2 regions of the Telluria sp. AZSoR62 genome follow, and region 2 is predicted to be linked to the other one. Evidence: predicted binding sites of a transcription regulator. Region 2 holds the regulator's gene; the other holds the start of a gene.
The links. The regulator FliA, encoded in region 2, starts transcription of late flagellar genes. The targets are predictions, from matches to a motif close to CTAAAGTTTNNNNNNNNNNNGCCGNTA.
Positions count from the first base shown of each region.

Region 1: the regulator FliA is predicted to act here: its motif matches at 2,605-2,631, upstream of AC3XQU_RS09970 (flagellar protein FliT).

Region 1 covers NZ_JBYTST010000005.1:106,104-111,104, reverse strand. Annotated here, with positions in the region: gene AC3XQU_RS09980 (type IV pilus assembly protein FimV) at 1-743, shown strand, start outside; gene AC3XQU_RS09975 (HDOD domain-containing protein) at 1,110-2,084, shown strand; gene AC3XQU_RS09970 (flagellar protein FliT) at 2,272-2,553, opposite strand; gene AC3XQU_RS09965 (M1 family metallopeptidase) at 2,881-5,001, shown strand, end outside.
Region 2 covers NZ_JBYTST010000001.1:6,569-11,569, reverse strand. Annotated here, with positions in the region: gene flhA (flagellar biosynthesis protein FlhA) at 1-334, shown strand, start outside; gene flhF (flagellar biosynthesis GTPase FlhF) at 540-1,991, shown strand; gene AC3XQU_RS00055 (MinD/ParA family ATP-binding protein) at 1,984-2,802, shown strand; gene AC3XQU_RS00050 (RNA polymerase sigma factor FliA) at 2,835-3,563, shown strand; gene AC3XQU_RS00045 (flagellar motor protein) at 3,545-4,288, shown strand; gene motD (flagellar motor protein MotD) at 4,299-5,001, shown strand, end outside.

The DNA.
Region 1 (5,001 bases), on a different contig from region 2:
CCCACCTGCACCTTTATCTGGAGCTGGGCGACGGGTCGCAGCGTGGCGTGCGCCTGGCCACCTTGTGGCTGTCCCCGGATCCGCAACCGGCGCCCCCGCCGCTGCCGGTCGTGGCGCTTGCGCCGCCTGTCGTGGCAAAGCCGGTCCCGGCCAAGGCCGTCTTGGCGGAGCCGATGCCGGCCAACAAGCCCGCGCCTGCACCGAGCCGTCCCAAGCCGACGTTGGTGGCGCCGCCGCCCAAGCCGGCGCCGCCTGCGGCGCCGAAGCCGGCGCCAGCACCCACGCCGGCGCCGGCCGCCTGCGTCGCCCAAGTCCAGCCCGAGCAGAACGCCTGCGCCGCCCTGGGCGTGAAGAATGCGAAGCTGCACGAGCAGCTCGGCCAGCTCGAGGGCAAGGTCAAGCAGCTGCAGGCCGCGATGGGCACGGCGGCGGCTGCGCCCGTGCAGCCAGTCAGGCCCTACAAGCTGAAGAAGAAAAAGCTGGAGCCGCCGCCGCCCGAGGCGGACACGCCCTGGCTGCTGGTGGGCGGCGCCATTGCCGGCGTGCTGGCCCTGCTGGCGGGCCTCTTCGCGCTGGCGCGCCGCAAGAAGGCAGGCAAGCGCAAGCCTGTCCCGCGCCGCGCCGAGCCGACCGTTCCCCTTGGCGCGCGCCTGAAAGCGCGGCTGGGCAGCCTGGGCAAGGCGTCCAGGACGCCCGCGCCGGCCGCGCGCGCGGCTGCGCACGACTCGTCTACACAAGTTTGAGATTTGCGTTATACTAAAAATGTGGTCGTTTAGATCACAAACGGCACAGAGGCCTGGCGCAGCCACCACCGATAGCGTGGCGCGGAAAGCAGGCAAACGTTGAAGAAACGCCTGTGTCCGGAAGCAGTTCGTGAGCCGGCCAAGGCAGCGAACGCCGGATGCAACCGGCAAGAGGCGACGCCAGGAGATACCTGGTGCTCGCTCTCCCGAATTCCTCGCCCGGGCGGCTGCCCGGGTGCGAACGAAAGCGCCTGCGGGCGCTTTTGTCATTTCCGGCGTCTTGTTATGCCATGCAAAGCGCATGACGGCCAGCCTGCTGCGCACTGATCGGCGCTACAATCGCGGGTACAAGAATAGCCGCACATTATGAAAAACTGGATCAATCGTTTGATGGGCAGCGCCGATAGCCAGGCCGCCGCCGAGATAGCCGCCGCGCAGCCCGACGCCGCCGCGCCGGACGCGCCGCCCGACGCCGCCCAGGCCGACGAACTGTATTACCGCTGGCTGCTGGGCCCGGCCGGGTTCGACGCGCCTGCGGAGACCGAACAATTGATCCTGGAACAGGTGCGCAGCGTGGCGCAGAACCCGGCCGTGGCCGCCGAGCTGGTGCCGCGGGTGCCCGAACTGATCCCCAAGCTGCTGCGCAGCCTGCGCGACGAGAGCGTGACCACCGGCGAATTGTCGCGCCAGGTGGCAGAAGACGTGGTGCTGGTGGCCGACGTGCTGCGCGAAGCAAACAGCGCCTATTACCGCCCGATTACCCCGATCAAGACCCTGGACGCCGCCATCATGCTGCTGGGGCAGAACGGCCTGCGCATGCTGCTGGCGCGCGTTGCCTTCCGTCCGGTGATCCGGATGCAGGAAGCCGGCTTCGCACGGCGCGCGGCGCCGCTGGTCTGGAACCATTCCGAGAAATGCGCGGTGGCGGCCAGCCTGATGGCGCCGGGGCTGACGGCCGATATCTTCGAGTCCTGCCTGGCCGGGCTGATGCAGGATGTGGGGCTGATCGTGGCCTTCCGGCTGGCCGACCGGGTCTGCCAGAACGGCAAGGTGCCCAGATCGCCGGCCTTCGGCATGGAGCTGCTGGCGCGCAGCCGGCAATTGTCGGCCGTGATCGCCACGCACTGGGATTTCCCGAACGGCGTGACCGATGCGATTGCGCTGGCGGGCGATCCGGGCGGATCGAGCCTGGCCCAGGCGTTGGCGCAGGGCGACCATATCGCCAAGCTGCGGATCCTGATCGATGCGGGGATGCTGTCGGAGGACGATGCGCTGGTGGCGGAGGGCTTGAACAGTTTCCAGCGGCGCTGCCTGGGGAAGCTGAGTAACCTCGAAGAGTAGGGTGGCAAGTTCCTTGGCCACGCGGTGCTCGTTCAGGGCTCCGTTCTCGCGCCGGATGATGCAAGCGCAAACTATCGCCGCGTGGGCAGGAAACCTGCCCACGCTACGGGGGACGGCAATTCAAATATCGGCCGCTAGAGGCAATAAAAAAGCACCCGCAGGTGCCTTGAGCTGTATTCCGTACCGATCAATGCGCGCACATCGCGCGATCCAGCTGGCCCATCCAAGGCTCGGTCACGTCGCGGATCGCGCGGTCGTTGGCCATCAGCTGCTTGATCAAATCGATCTTGCGCTGGCGCTTGGCGCCGTCCAGGGCCGGCACGCCGCAGATCGCGGCGCCTGCGGCCACGCTTGCCTGGACGTTCAGCTTGTCGAAAGCGGTCCATTCGCCTGCCTGCGCCGCATGCTTCATCTGGCCCGTCAGGCCGGCGAGGTTTTCGTACATCGAGAGAACGTCGTTCGATTTCATGTTAGCACCGAGGCAAGGTTCGCCGGCTGGATTACCGGCTATCTAAGGCATTTACGGATGGGCTGTCGGGAACTTGAGGGTTTTCTTCGAAAATAATTAAAATATTTTTCGCGGGCCATGAATGTTGTCAGTCATGCATGGTCAATCGCGGGTGCATGGGCCAGAATGCCCATCGCCATTCCTTGAATTCAGCAGTTTGGCCGCGTTTTATGCAGTCTGTCGCATTCCAGGGGCAGGGCGCAGCCGGCATGCTTACCCTGCAGGCTGGGTTCTTGCGCCAGGGCGCGAGGCCGACATCAAATAAAAACAGATTCGAGAGAGAACTCTATGAGAGACATGCTAGTGGCGCGCGCCGCGGCGGCCGCGTTCGCGCTGACCGCGGCCACGGCCCAGGCCGAGGCGCCGTTTTCGTTCGCGGCCACGCCGGGCAAGCTGCCCAAGGACGTGATTCCGCTGCACTATGACGCCCATATCATGCCCGACGTCGCCGGCAACAGCTTCCGCGGCCAGCAAACGGTGGAGATCGAGGTCCTGAGCCCGACCTCGACCATCATGCTCAACGCGGACAACCTGGAGATCGACGCGGCCAGCCTGTCCGGCAGGGGCATCGGCAAGCTCGCCTTGAACCCGGTGCTGGACAAGGCGCAGCAAACCCTGCGCTTCGACCTGTCCACGCCGCTCGCGCCGGGTAAGTACGAGCTGGCCATGCGTTTTCGCGGCCAGATCAACCGCGAAGGGCGCGGCCTGTTCTACGTCAACTACAAGGCGGGCGGGGCGGACAAGAAGCTGATCGCCACCACCATGGCCCCGAGCGACGCGCGCCGCATGCTGCCGACCTGGGACGAGCCGGCCTTCCGCGCCCGCTTCAAGCTGACGGTCGACGTGCCGGGCCATTTCAAGGCGTATTCGAATACCCCGATCGAGAAGCAGGAAAAACTCGCGGGCGGCGTGCAACGCATTTCCTTCGGCACGACCCCGAAGATGCCGAGCTACCTGGTGGTGCTGGTGGCGGGCGAGCTGGAGCGCCTCGCCGGCAAGCAGGACGGCGTCGACATCGGCATCGTCACCACCGAGGGCAAGCTCGGCTCGGCCGTGTTCCCGCTGGCGGCCACGCGCGATTTGCTGCATTACTTCAATAACTACTTCGGCATCCCGTATCCGCTGCCGAAACTCGACCAGATCGCGATTCCCGGCGGCTTCAATGGCGCCATGGAAAACTGGGGCGCGGTGGTCTACAACGAGCCGACCCTGCTGTACGACCCGAAGAAAAGCCCGGAAAAGGTCAAGAAATTCACCTTCAACATCAACGCCCACGAGGTCGCGCACCAGTGGTTCGGCAACCTGGTCACCATGGCCTGGTGGGACAACCTGTGGCTCAACGAAGGCTTTGCTTCCTGGATGGCGTCCAAGGCGACCCAGCACTTCCATCCGGAATGGCGTCCCTACCTGGACAGCGTGGCCGAGCGCGAATACGTGATGAACCTGGATGCACGCAAGACCACGCACGCGATCCAGACGCCGATCGACACCGAAGCGCAGGCCGCGGCGGCTTTCGATGCCATTACCTACGAAAAGGGCGAAGCCTTCCTGCGCATGCTCGAGGCCTACCTGGGCGAAGACTCCTTCCGCAAGGGCATGCGCGCCTATATGGCCAGGCACCAGTATTCGAATACGACCTCAGCCGACCTGTGGGCGGCGCTGGAAAAAGCTTCCGGCAAACCAGTGGCCAAACTGGCCTCGGACTGGACCACCCAGCCGGGCTTCCCTTTAATTAAAGTGGAGCAGGTCTGCGAGGACGGCAAGCGCAAGGTCACGCTGTCGCAGGAACAGTACCGCCTGGACGAGCCGCCCGTCGAAAAGCGCCTGTGGAACGTGCCGCTGCAGGTCGGCACCGTCAACGGCAAGGCCTGGTACACGCTGCTGTCCGGCCCCAGCACCACGCTGACCCAGGCCAGCTGCGAGGGCGCGCTGGTGGTCGATCCTTACAGCGTGGGCTATTTCCGCCTGCATTACGACCCAACGAGCTTCCGCGCGCTGGCCGAGCAGGCCCCGCGCCTGCGCGACAGCACGCGCTTGCGCCTGCTGGCCGACACCTGGAGCCTGGCCTCGAACGGCCGCATGGGCCTGGACGGCTACCTGAACCTGGTGCGCCGCTACGGCGAGGAGCCGCGCCTGGCGGTGTGGGAAGCGATCCTGTCGCACCTGCGCACGCTGGACTCGCTGGCGCGCGGCGAGCCGGAACGCGCCCTGATCCGGCGCTTCTTCATCGACCTGGCGCGCCCGAAGTTCGAGCAGCTCGGCTGGGAAGAAAAGCCGGGCGAAACGCTTGAGGACGCCCAGCTGCGCGGGATGCTGGCGACCTCGCTGGCGCGCGCCGGCGACCCGGCGGCGATCCAGCAGGGCCGGGCGCGCTTTGCGCGGCTCCTGCAAGACCCGGCCGCGGTGCCG
Region 2 (5,001 bases):
CGTGCAGCAGCTGTTCCCGGGCATGAACGAATTGTCCGTGATGACCCTCGACAACCGCCTCGAGCGTTTGCTGATGCAGGCCATGGGAGCGGGCGGCGACGGCGCCGGCATCGAGCCGGGCCTGGCCGACACCATCGCCCAGCAGGCCGCGAATGCTGCCCAGCAGCAGGAAGAGCTGGGCCTGAGCCCGGTGCTGCTGGTGCCGGCCCCGCTGCGCGTGCTGCTGTCGCGTTTCCTGCGCCGTGCGGTGCCCCAGCTGAAAGTGCTGTCGCACAACGAGATTCCGGAAACCAAGACGATTCGGGTGACCAGCCTGGTCGGCGTGCCGATGTGATGGTTGTAGGGTGGGGGGGAGACCCGCCCACCCTACAAAACCTTGGTAGACCTTCATTTTTTCCCGGGCCATTTGAAATAGGCCCTTTTCCCCTTCCTTCTCCCCCGATGGTTTCCGCACGGCATCGCCAATAATACGATCTATGGACGGGCGGTTTCGCCTGCAACAGAACATAGAACAGACCAGCGAAGTGCGGAGAACAACGATGAACGTGAAGAAATTTACAGCGGCTACCTCCCGTGACGCCTTGCGCAAGGTGCGCGAGGCACTCGGTCCTGACGCAGTCATCCTGTCCAACCGTCCGGTCGACGGCGTGGTCGAGATCCTGGCGCTGGACAACGACGACGTCGCCTCGCTGTCCGCGCCGAGCATCGAACAAGCCCAGCCGCAATTCCAGGCCTTCGACACCGACTTCGACCCGGAACCGGTCTTTTCCCGCGCCCCTGCCTTCGCCGCTCCCGAACCACGCCAGGCCGCTCCGCGCGCCGCCCAGCCGCAGATGGAGCCGTTCGCCGGCCAGCCTTATGTCGAGCGCCGCGCCGCGCCTGCCCCGGTTGCCGAGGAAGTGCCGCCGACCTACGAAAACCGCCGTGCCCCGGCTGCAGCGCCGGCCATCGACATGGCCGCCATGAGCTCGATGATGAGCGCCGCGATCGCCCAGGCCAAGGAATCGGCCACGCTCGAAATGAGCGGCATGATGAATGAAATCCGCGCCATGCGCGGCATGATGGAAACCCAGCTGGCCGAGCTGTCGTGGAACGCCGGCTCGCAGCGCGAACCGCAGAAGAACGCCGTGCTGCGCGAGATGCTGGCCGCCGGTTTCTCGGCCACCCTGGCGCGCTACCTGATCGACAAGATGCCGGCCACGAAGGACGCGGCCGAAGCCCTGCGCTGGATCAAGACCGTGCTGGCCCGTAACCTGACCACCATCGCCAACGAAGACGACCTGCTCTCGCGCGGCGGCGTGTTCGCCCTGGTCGGCCCGACCGGTGTCGGCAAGACCACCACCACCGCCAAGCTGGCCGCCCGCTGCGTGATGCGCCACGGCGCCGACAAGCTGGCCCTGATCACCACCGACGCCTACCGTATCGGCGGCCACGAGCAGCTGCGCATCTACGGCAAGATCCTGGGCGTGATGGTGCACTCGGTGAAGGACGAAGCCGACCTGCGCATCGCCCTGAAGGAACTCAAGAACAAGCACACCGTGCTGATCGACACCATCGGCATGTCGCAGCGCGACCAGATGGTGACGGAACAGGTGGCCATGCTGAGCGAATCCGGCGCCGACGTGAAACGCCTGCTGTGCCTGAACGCGACCTCGACCAACGAGACCCTGAACGAAGTGGTGCGCGCCTATCAAGGTTCGGGCCTGGCCGGCTGCATCATGACCAAGCTGGACGAAGCCGCTTCGATCGGCAACGTGCTCGACGTCGTGATCCGCCAGAAGCTGAACCTGCACTACATCTCGAACGGCCAGCGCGTGCCGGAAGACCTGCACCTGGCCGACCGCGCCATGCTGGTCGACCGCGCCTTCCGCAGCAAGGCCGCCGGCAACGGTTTTTTCGACGCCGACCTGCCGCTGATGATGGCCGCCGCCGGCGCCAACGCAGGCAACCTGCACAACGACCGTTCGCTGCGCGAGGTGTCCCTTGGCTAGTTTCGATTTCGACCAGGCCGAAGGCCTGCGCCGGATGCTGCAGGGCCCGCGCCCGCGCATCGTGACTTTTCTTTCCGCTACCCCCGAAGACGACAAGGGCGCCATGCTGGTCAACCTGGGCGCCTCGCTGTCCCAGGCCGGCAACGACGTGCTGATCGTCGACGCCTGCGAGCGCGAGTATGGCGTGGCCCGGCGCCTGGGCATCAGCCGCGCCGCCGCGCTGACCAACGTGGCGCGCCAGGAATGCGGCCTGAACCAGGTGCTGCACGCGGTGCCGCAGGGCTTCTCGGTGGCTTCGCTCGGCAGCCCGCAGCGCGCCGACGACGCGCGCCGCCTGGGCAAGACCTTCGACGTGCTGGTCAAGCAGGCCGGCATCGTGATGGTCGACGCCGAACTCGGCCCGGACGGCGAATTGCCGCTGCCGCTGATGGCCAGTTCCGAGATCGTGGTGCAGGTCTCCACCAGCGCCGCATCGATCACGAATGCCTACGCCTTGATCAAGCATTTGTCGCACCAGCTGGGCCGCCGTCCTTTCGGCATCCTTGTTACCGGCGCGACAGAGGCGGAAGCCAAGGTTGTATACGATAATATGTCTACCGCGGCAACACGCTACCTGGCGGTGACCCTCAATTCGATGGGCTCGGTACCGGCCGACGAATACCTGCACCGCGCCGCGCGCCTGGGGCGCGCCGTGGTCGATGCCTTCCCGCTGGCGGGCGCATCGGTTGCTTTCCGCCAGCTGGCAGGCAAGTTCGCGCTGCACGCGATGCCGCAGCTGGGCCGGGGAGGCGGCGCACATTTCGGGTCCTGACCTGCTAGAGAAGAAGAGAAGACAAGCAACGCATGTACACGGTCAAAGGGAAAGCGGACAAGAACCATTTGCTGACGGAGCACATGCCGTTGGTGAAGCGTCTTGCCCACCACATGAAGGCCAAGCTGCCGCCTTCGGTGGAAGTCGATGACCTGGTGCAGGCGGGCATGATCGGCCTGCTCGACGCGATCAACCGCTACGAGGACAACCACGGCGCCCAGTTCGAGACCTATGCGGTGCTGCGCATCCGCGGCGCCATGCTCGACGAACTGCGTTCGAGCGACTGGATGCCGCGCAGCACCCGCCAGAACATGCGCAAGGTCGAGGCTGCGATGGAAGCGCTGCAGCAGCGCCTCGGCCGCCCGGCCAGCGAATCGGAAATCGCCAAGTCGCTCAAGATCTCGCTGTCCGAGTACCAGGACATGCTGGGCGACGGCGGCGGGCACCAGCTGCTGTACTACGAGGATTTTCACGACGAAGAGGGCAGCGACAGCTTCCTCGACCGCTATGCGGTCGACGACGCCGACCCGCTGCGCTCGCTGCTCGACACCGACTTCCGCCAGGCCGTCATCGACGCCATCGACAAGCTGCCTCCGCGCGAGAAGATGCTGATGGGCCTGTACTACGAGGAAGAACTCAACCTGAAGGAAATCGGCGCGGTCATGGGCGTGAGTGAATCGCGCGTGTCGCAGCTGCACACCCAGGCGGTGTCGCGGCTGCGTGCCTCGCTCAAGGAGCAATTATGGACTGGGCCAGCGTAGCGGGACTGGTGCTCGCGCTGGCGGGCATCCTGGTGGGCCATACGCTCGACGGCGGCAAGTTCGCCTCGCTGATCCAGCCGGCCGCGTTTGCCATCGTGGTGGTCGGCACCTTCGGGGCCGTGCTGCTGCAAAGCGAAACCCGCAGCTTCCTGCATGGGATGCGCATGCTGCGCTGGGTGTTCTTCCCGCCGAAATCGGGCCGCGACAAGCTCTCGCGCGAGATCGCGCTGTGGAGCCTGACGGCGCGCCGCGACGGCCTGCTCTCGCTCGAGCAGTACATGGGCACGCAGGACAAATTCGTCCAGAAGGGCCTGCGCCTGGTGGTGGACGGCATCAACCCCGACAAGATCCGCAGCCTGCTCGAGAGCGAAATCAGCGCCTACGAATTCGCCCAGCGCCAGGCCGCGCGCATCTGGGAATCGGCCGCCGGCTATTCGCCGACCATCGGCATCCTGGGCGCGGTGCTGGGCCTGATCCACGTGATGGAGAACTTGTCGGACCCGTCGCGCCTGGGTTCGGGCATCGCGGTCGCCTTTGTCTCCACCGTATATGGCGTGGGCCTGGCCAACCTGTTCTTCTACCCGGTCGGGAACAAACTGAAGGCCATCGTCACCGACAAGGTGACCCAGTACGAGATCCTGGCCGAAGTCTTCCACGACCTGGCCAGCGGCGACCATACCCGCGTGGTCGACGAGCGCGTGGCCAGCCTCCTGATGCGCCACTAGGCGCTGGACCATGGCGCGCAAACGCTACGACGATCATTCGGCTTCCGGCGAGCACCACGAGCGCTGGCTGATTTCCTACGCCGACTTCATCACGCTGCTGTTCGCCTTCTTCGTCGTGATGTACGCGATTTCCATCGTCAACGAAGGCAAGTACGCGGTGCTGTCCGAAGCGCTGGGCGACGCCTTCGGCGGGCGCAGCCTGGCGCCGCAGGCGGCCACGCGCGTGGAGCCGGCGCTGCCGCTGTCGCACATCGTCAACCGCAAGCGCATCGAGGCCGCACGGCGCGACCGCCAGCGCCTGGAGACCCTGTCGAAAGACCTGTCGGCGACCCTGCTGCCGCTGGTGAAATCGGGCCAGGTGCGCGTGACCCAGAACGCGCGCGGCATCAGCATCGAGATCAATGCCAGCGCGCTGTTCGACCAGGGTGACGCGGTGCTGCAGCCGGACGCGCGCGCGGTGCTGCGCGAGGTGGCCGGCCTGCTGAAAGACGATCCGCACATGGTCGAAGTCGAAGGCCATACCGACAACCTGCCGATCGCCACGCCCCAGTATGCATCGAACTGGGAGCTGTCGGCGGTACGCGCGGCCAGCGTGGTGCGCCTGTTCATCGAGGGCGGCGTACAGGAGCAGCGGCTGTCGGCGATCGGCCATGGCGCGACGCGGCCGGTGGCGCGCAACGACAGCCCCGTCAACCAGGCGCGCAACCGGCGCG